Regions from separate parts of the Rhodoferax sp. LB1P47 genome, predicted to be linked through region 1. Evidence: riboswitches for the same ligand, from Rfam matches in the RefSeq annotation. Region 1 holds a riboswitch; the other holds the start of a gene.
What was found. A riboswitch is a leader RNA that binds a small molecule or an ion and turns the genes downstream of it on or off. The one in region 1 is predicted to bind thiamine pyrophosphate.
Positions count from the first base shown of each region.

Region 1 (4,161 bases):
CCATCAGGCAGCAGCCCAACACCAGCTGGTCGATGCGCGCCGGGTCCACCCCCGCGCGCGCCACCGCCGCCCGGATGGCCGCCCCGCCCAAGTCGTGCGCCGCCAGGGATGCGAACGCCCCCTGGAACGCACCCATGGGGGTGCGGGAGGCGGCGAGGATGACGATGGGGTCGGTGGTGGGCATGGTGGCGGTCCTTTGGGGTCACTGTACGCCTGCGGGGGCTGTGGCGAATTGCTATTTAATCAATAGCACTTTGCACAGGAAGAATATGCGCTGGAGGCTGATTTGGTGATTTTTATAAACACTTGTCTCGCAGGTGCGGGTAGAACCAGCGCTTTGTAAAAACCCTACGGGGTGGGGGTTGGGGGGGTTGCATTGCAGGGCATGGTTGGTGGCTGCCTGACCCTCACCCCCACCCTCTCCCCGGAGGGGCCAGGGAGCAAGTCAAGCCCCCACCCCGGCCCTCCCCCGGAGGGGGAGGGAGGAATGCAGGGGGCTGATTTTCCACTGCCCCGGGAGGGAGAAATGCGTGGCCCCTGACGTGCCGCACGGAGTGGGGCTGGCTTGCCCCTTCCCCCGCCGGGGGAAGGTCGGGATGGGGGCCCGGCGGTGGCGTCGATTAGCCCTGCGCGATCGGGATCACGCCGTTCACCGGCACATAGATTTCTCCACCACCGCTCTTGAATTCTGCCGACTTCTCCAACATGCCTTGTTCCGCTGCAGCGGCTTCGCTCACGCCCAGGTTTTTGGCGTATTCGCGCACTTCCTGGGTGATCTTCATGGAGCAAAACTTCGGCCCGCACATGGAGCAGAAATGCGCCACTTTGGCCGAGTCTTTGGGCAGGGTGGCGTCGTGGAATTTCTTGGCGGTTTCGGGGTCGAGCGACAGGTTGAACTGGTCCATCCAGCGGAACTCGAAGCGGGCTTTGGACAGCGCGTCGTCGCGGTAGCGGGCACCCGGGTGGCCCTTGGCCACGTCGGCGGCGTGGGCGGCGATTTTGTAGGTGATGATGCCGACCTTCACGTCGTCGCGGTCGGGCAGGCCCAGGTGCTCTTTGGGGGTCACGTAGCACAGCATGGCGGTGCCAAACCAGCCAATCATGGCGGCGCCGATGCCGCTGGTGATGTGGTCGTAGCCGGGGGCGATGTCGGTGGTCAGCGGGCCCAGGGTGTAGAACGGCGCTTCGTGGCAGTGCTTGAGCTGCTCGGTCATGTTTTCTTGCACCAAATGCATGGGAACGTGGCCGGGGCCTTCGATCATCACCTGCACGTCTTGCTGCCAGGCTTTTTGGGTCAGCTCGCCCAAGGTGCGCAGTTCGGCAAACTGGGCTTCGTCGTTGGCATCGGCGCTGGAGCCGGGGCGCAGGCCGTCGCCCAGCGAGTAGCTGACGTCGTAGGCCTTCAGGATTTCGGTCATCTCATCAAAGTGGGTGTAGATGAAATTTTCTTTGTGGTGGGCAATGCACCACTTGGCCATGATGGAGCCGCCGCGCGAGACGATGCCGGTCATGCGGTTGGCGGTGAGGTGGATGAAGGGCAGGCGCACCCCGGCGTGCACGGTGAAGTAGTCCACGCCCTGCTCGGCCTGCTCGATCAGGGTGTCGCGGAAGATTTCCCAGGTCAGGTCTTCGGCCACGCCACCCACTTTTTCTAGCGCCTGGTAGATGGGTACGGTGCCGATGGGCACGGGGCTGTTGCGCAAAATCCAGTCGCGGGTGGTGTGGATGTTTTTGCCGGTGGACAGGTCCATCACCGTGTCGGCGCCCCAGCGGATGGCCCAGACCAGTTTTTCGACTTCTTCTTCGATGCTGGAGGTGACGGCGCTGTTGCCGATGTTGGCGTTGATCTTGACCAGGAAGTTGCGGCCAATGGCCATCGGCTCGACTTCGGGGTGGTTGATGTTGAGCGGAATCACGGCGCGGCCACGGGCCACTTCGGAGCGCACAAATTCGGGGGTCATCACGCGGGGGATGCTGGCGCCGAAGCTGTTGCCGGCCAGGCGTTTGTCGCGCTCGGTGTTCAGCGCGCCCTCGGCATATTGGGCCATCCACTCCAGCTTTTGGTTTTCGCGCAGGGCGACGAATTCCATCTCGGGGGTGATGATGCCTTGGCGGGCGTAGTGCATCTGCGAAACATTACCCGAGAGGTTGGCACCGGCCTTGGCGCGGCGGGGCGTGCGTTGCAGGCCGGAGGCTTGGGCGCGCAGCAGCTGCAAGGACGCGTTTTCTTCGCTGTTGCGGCCATCGTCCAGCGCATTCAGGATGCGGGCGGCGTAGCTTTCAGTGTCGCCGCGCGACTCGATCCAGCCGGCCCGCAGCGCGGCCAGCCCGGCACGCACGTCAATGGTGGCGGTGGGGTCGGTGTAAGGGCCGGAGGTGTCGTAGACGGTGACGGCTTCGCCGTTGCTCTGCATGATTTCACGCAGCGGCACGCGCAGGTCGGGGCGGCTGCCCTGGATGTAGCGCTTGGTGCTGGCGGGCAGCGGGTCGCAGGCGTAGCTGAGGAGCTGGGCGAATTTGTCGGGGGCGGTAATGGGGGCGTTCATGGGGGGGTCTCCTGTTTGGTGGGAGCCCAGAATGCGCAGCCAAACTGCGCGAACCCCCAAGGAGATGCCCCGCTTCTTTGCAGATGGGGCGTGGTGACGGCGCGCATCCGTACCGCTAGGGATAGGACGCTGTCGTCAAGCTCTTCTTACGCTGGTATGAACCAGATCAAGTTCGCGGGTTTGGTTTCCATCTCAGCGCATTTCACTGCGCACCCCGGGCGGGTGGCAGTGTACGGCATCAGCGCGGCGCGGCAGCCACCGCTGCCACGGCCGCGCGGTAGGCGGTTTCCAGCCCTTCCACCCCATTGACGGTGATGTGCAGGTTTTGCAGCAGGCCGTCGTGGATGCCGTACACCCAGCCGTGCACGGTGACGTTTTGGCCGCGCGCCCAGGCATCGACCATCACCGTGCTTTGGCAGACGTTGACCACCTGCTCGATGGCGTTGAGCTCGACCAGCGCATCGTGGCGGTGGGCTTCGGCGATGTGGTCCAGCAGGGTCCAGTGGCGGTCGCGCACATCCTGGATGTGGCGCAGCCAGTTGTCGGCCAGGCCCACGCGCTGGCCCGACAAGGCCGCCGCCACGCCGGAGCAGCCGTAGTGGCCCACCACGGTGATGTGCTCGACCTTGATCACGTCCACCGCAAACTGCACGGTAGAGAGCGCATTCAGGTCCGAATGCACCACCACATTGGCCACGTTGCGGTGTACAAACACCTCGCCGGGGGCCAGGCCCATGATCTCGTTGGCGGGCACGCGGCTGTCGGAGCAGCCGATCCACATGTACTTGGGCTTTTGCTGGTGCGTGAGTGCGGTGAAAAAGCCGGGGCGTTGGCGCTCCATCTCGGAGGCCCAGATGCGGTTATTGGCAAAAATATCGGGAATGGATTGGGTCATGGGGGCGTATTTTGCCGTGCCCCAATACCCTTGCAGCCGTTTTATGGTCAAAACAGGCTGTAATGTATATTTTATGGGCGCAAGCAGCTATTTAAAATATAGCAAAACTCGCCATGCCGTCAACCTGGCGACAGGCCGACCGCATACGCTGAGGCCAAACCTCCAGAATGCCATCTCCATGAACCTACTCGAACAACAACTGCACTACCCCCTGGGCGATGCCCTGCCCGCACAGGGCGAAACCGTCGCCGTGGCCCCCGGCGTGCGCTGGATCCGCATGGCGCTGCCGTTTGCGCTAAACCATATCAACCTGTGGCTGCTGGAGGACGAAATTGATGGCCAGCGTGGGTGGAGCGTGGTGGACTGCTGCATCAGCGCGGAAACCTCACAGGCGCAGTGGGAGGCGATTTTTGCCACCCAGCTCGGCGGCCTGCCTATTTTGCGCATCATCGTGACGCACATGCACCCCGACCACATCGGCCTGGCCTCTTGGCTGTGCGCGCGCTGGAACGCGCCGCTGTGGATCAGCGCCACCGACTACTTTGTGGCCGAGCACAACATCCGGCACTCCAGTGGCAACGGCGGACCGGGAGCCGCAGAATTCTTCCGCAAACATGGCCTGACCGACCCCGAATCGGTCGAAAAAATCCGCGCCCGTACCGGCTATTTTTCGGCCATGGTGCCCACCCTACCCGCCAGCTTTGTGCGCATGCAAGACGG
Region 1 covers NZ_JBWMAU010000030.1:15,320-19,480, forward strand. Annotated here, with positions in the region: gene AC0969_RS19400 (acetyl-CoA C-acyltransferase) at 1-184, opposite strand, end outside; gene thiC (phosphomethylpyrimidine synthase ThiC) at 621-2,534, opposite strand; TPP riboswitch at 2,672-2,773, opposite strand; gene can (carbonate dehydratase) at 2,785-3,441, opposite strand; gene AC0969_RS19415 (MBL fold metallo-hydrolase) at 3,620-4,161, shown strand, end outside.

Region 2 (4,161 bases), on a different contig from region 1:
GGGCTCGATGCTGACCCTGGTGCGCAAGTTCATTGGCCGTTATGGCCTGCCGCTGGTGGTGCTGTCGCTGCTGTGGCTGAGTTGGCAATTCGCCCAGCAACTGCTGGCCGGTGATGCACAGGCCTTCTGGCAGCGCCCCGGCAACGGCAGCATGGGCATGCTGTCGGCGATGGACCTGGTGATCGCCATGCCGGTGTCGTGGCTGCCGCTGGTGGCCGACTATGCCCGCCACGGCCGCAACCGCACATCGGCCATGACCGGCACCTGGCTGGGCTACGCGCTGGCCAATATCTGGTGCTATGCACTGGGCGTGGTGGTGGTCACCGTGGCCGCACCGGGCACGGATCTGGTCACCGCCTTGCTGCTGGCCCAGGGCGGCCTGCTGGCGCTGGGGTTGATCTTGCTGGACGAGGTGGACAACGCCTATGGCGACGTGTATTCGGGTGCGGTGTCAGCCCACAGCCTGCGCCCGCAGTGGAGCATCCGCCGCTGGGGCCTGCTGCTGGCCGTGGTCTGCACCGGGCTGGCGCTGGTGCTGCCGATCCACAGCCTGGAGCCGTTTTTGCTGCTGCTGAGCTCGGTGTTTGTGCCGCTGTTCGGGGTGATTTTGGGCCGCCTGGGCAGCCACGCCAAGGCCCATTCGCAGCGCCGGGTCGAGCCGCTGGCCGCTGGCCTGTGGCTGGCCGGCATCGCCGTCTACCACCTGCTGGCCACCTTGGCCCCCCAGTTCGGCGCGGCCCTGCCCACGCTGGCTTTGGTGTTCACGGCCGCCTGGCTAAGCCGCCCGCTGCGCACCACTTACTCGCTATAAAATAAATAGCTACTAACGCATATTAAATATGCGCTAGCGGCCTATTTCTTATAAATTTAGCCAGCCAACACCTGCATAGCCACAGGCGCAAAACCGTGGTTCAACGGCCCCTGGCCGCGCCCGGTATGCACCTGGGCACCGCCGGTGATGGCTCCCAAAATGTAGGTTCGCGCCAGCCCCACCGCCTCGGGCAGGGCGTGGCCCTGCGCCAGGTACACGGCGATGGCCGACGACAGCGTGCAGCCGGTGCCGTGGCCGTTGTGGGTGGTGATGCGGCGGCTTTCCCACCAGTGCAGCGGGCCACCATGCAGGCCCAGCACATCCACCACCGCGCTGCCCGGCAGATGCCCGCCCTTGACCAGCACGGCCGGTGCGCCCAGCGCCAACAAGTCGGCCACAGCAGGGGGCAAAGCAGCCGCGTCCTCCACGCTGCGGCCCAGCAGCAGGGTGGCTTCGTCCAGATTGGGCGTGACCACGGTGGCGCGGGGGAAGAGTTGTTCCACCAGCACCTGCACCGTCTCTTGGGCCATCAGCCGGTCGCCACTGGTGGCCACCATCACCGGGTCGAGCACCACTTTGGTGAGCTGGTAGTGGTCAATTGCCCAGGCCACCACCTCGACCATCTCGGGCGAATGCAGCATGCCGATCTTCACGGCGTCGGCACCGATATCGTCCAGCACGGCCTCCAGCTGGGCCTTCAGGAAGGCCGGAGGCACGGGGTGGATGGCGGTCACGCCCCGGGTGTTTTGTGCGGTCAGCGCAGCCAGGGCCGTCATGCCGTAGCAACCCAGGGCGCTGAATGTTTTCAAATCGGCCTGGATGCCTGCGCCGCCGCCGCTGTCGGACCCGGCGATGGAGAGCAGGCGCAGGTAGCGCGGGGAAGGTGCTTGGTCAGTCATGCCGAAATTATCGGCGAGCGAGTGTGATGTAATTCACGGTTACGGATGAAACAGGGGTGTCTGGCTATTGCATGTGCGGTGGCTGGGCTGAGAAAAACCCTCATACCCGATCCAGATCATGCTGGCGTGGGAAGTTTCCAACCAACGACTACGCCTCGTTTCGTCCAGCACACCCTACGGACGATCCCTTGGCAACACCTCTGACCACCACCATCCTCGGCGCAGGCCTGATGGGCCGCTTGTTGGCCCTGGCATTGGCACGCGCGGGCCACACGGTACAGGTATTTGAAGCCGCTGGGCCCGAGGCCGAGGGCGCAGCCGCCCGGGTGGCCGCCGCCATGCTGGCCCCGCTGGCCGAGTCGGCCATTACAGAGGCCAGCGTGGTGCAAATGGGCCAGCACGGGCTGCGGCGCTGGCCGGAGCTGATCGCGCAGCTCGACGCGCCGGTGTTCTTCCAGCAAAACGGCACATTGATTCTGTGGCACCGGCAAGACGCAGCCGAGGCCACGCGCTTTGGCCACCAGTTGAGCGCCACCCGCCAGCAGTTGCCCAGTCTGCCCGCCCCGCAGGCGCTGGATGCCGCCGCCATCGCTGCGCTGGAGCCCGGCATCGGCAGCCGCTTTGCCCAGGGCCTGTACCTGCCGGGCGAGGGCCAGTTGGACAACCGCCAACTGCTGGCCGCGCTGCTGCTGCAATTGCAAAAACACCAGGTCGGTCTGCACTGGCACAGCCCGCGCGAACCGCAGGATTGCCAGGCGGACTGGGTTTTCGACTGCCGGGGACTCGGTGCACGCAGCCAATGGCCGGGCCTGCGCGCGGTGCGCGGCGAGGTGCTGCGCCTGCACGCGCCGGGGGTAGATCTGCGCCGCCCGGTGCGGCTGGTGCATCCGCGCTATCCGCTGTACATCGCGCCCAAAGAAAACAAGGTGTTCGTGGTGGGCGCCACCGAGATCGAGTCGGACGATATGTCCCCCATGAGCGTGCGCTCCAGCCTGGAGCTGCTGAGTGCCGCCTACAGCGTACACAGCGGTTTTGGCGAGGCGCGCATCCTGGAATCCAACACCCAGTGCCGCCCCACCCTGCCCAACAACCTGCCCGCCATCCGCCAAGCCAGCGCCCGCGTGCTGCACATCAACGGCCTGTACCGGCACGGCTTTCTGATCGCCCCGGCCATGCTGGACGCGGTACTGGAACTCATAGAAAAAGGGCATTCAGCGCTTGCCACGCAATGGGGTCTTGCTATAGAAACTGCATGAACGTACTGATCAACAACCTCCCCCACATCCTGCCCGTCGGTGCCACCCTGGCCGACGCGGTGGCGCTGCTGCAAGCCAAGCCGCCGTTTGCCGCTGCCGTCAACAAGGCCTTTGTGCCGCGCGCGCTGTACCCACAGACCGCCCTCCAGGATGCCGACCGCATCGAAATCATCCACCCCGTCACCGGCGGCTGAAATATGACACCTGATCCCCTCATCCTTTACGGCGAAAGCTTCGCCAGCCGCCTGCTGCTGGGCACCTCGCGCTATCCTTCTCCTAGCATCCTGGGCAGCGCCATCGCCCGCGCCCAGCCCGCCATGCTGACCGCGTCGCTGCGCCGCCAGAACCTGGGCCAGGCCGATGCGGCGACCAATGGTTTCTGGGATTTGCTGCGCCAGACCGGCGTGCCGGTGCTACCCAACACCGCTGGTTGCCACGGCCTGCAAGAAGCCATCACCACCGCCCACATGGCCCGCGAAGTGTTCGACACCCCGTGGATCAAGCTGGAGCTGATCGGCGACGACTACACCCTGCAACCCGACACGCTGAACTTGGTTGAGGCCGCCAGCCGCCTGATCCAGGACGGCTTCAAGGTGCTGCCTTATTGCACCGAGGACCTGGTGCTGTGCCAGCGCCTGGTCGATGTGGGCTGCCAGGCCGTCATGCCCTGGGCCGCACCCATCGGCACCGGCAAGGGGCCTATCAACCCCTACGCCATGCAAGTGCTGCGCGAGCGCCTGAGCGTGCCGCTGCTGGTCGATGCCGGGCTGGGCCGCCCCTCGCACGCCTGCCAGGTGATGGAATGGGGCTATGACGCAGTGCTGCTGAACACGGCCGTCGCCCTGGCGCAAGACCCGGTGCGGATGGCCGGGGCCTTTGCCGATGCCGTGCAGGCAGGACGCAATGCGTTTTTAGGCGGCGCGATGCTGGAGCAGCAGGCCGCCCAGCCCAGCACCCCGGTGCTCGGCACACCGTTTTGGCACCACGCGCAGGAATAAAACATGCCCCACGACATCACCACCCGCTTTGCCGACATGGCCCTGCCTGCCACCGACGAAGCACTGCGCCTCAGCGCCTGCCTGCAACTCGGCTTCATCCCCACCGATGCCGCCTGCATCGCCCAGGCCTGGCAGGCCCAAATCACGCGCACCGGCAACGCCAGCGACTGGCCCGACAGCCCGCAAGATTTCGGCCT
Region 2 covers NZ_JBWMAU010000025.1:32,822-36,982, forward strand. Annotated here, with positions in the region: gene AC0969_RS18675 (purine-cytosine permease family protein) at 1-811, shown strand, start outside; gene thiD (bifunctional hydroxymethylpyrimidine kinase/phosphomethylpyrimidine kinase) at 868-1,710, opposite strand; TPP riboswitch at 1,753-1,860, shown strand; gene AC0969_RS18685 (FAD-dependent oxidoreductase) at 1,899-2,966, shown strand; gene thiS (sulfur carrier protein ThiS) at 2,963-3,160, shown strand; gene AC0969_RS18695 (thiazole synthase) at 3,164-3,964, shown strand; gene thiE (thiamine phosphate synthase) at 4,001-4,161, shown strand, end outside.
Region 2: another riboswitch for thiamine pyrophosphate. It lies ahead of AC0969_RS18685 (FAD-dependent oxidoreductase); the one in region 1 lies ahead of thiC (phosphomethylpyrimidine synthase ThiC).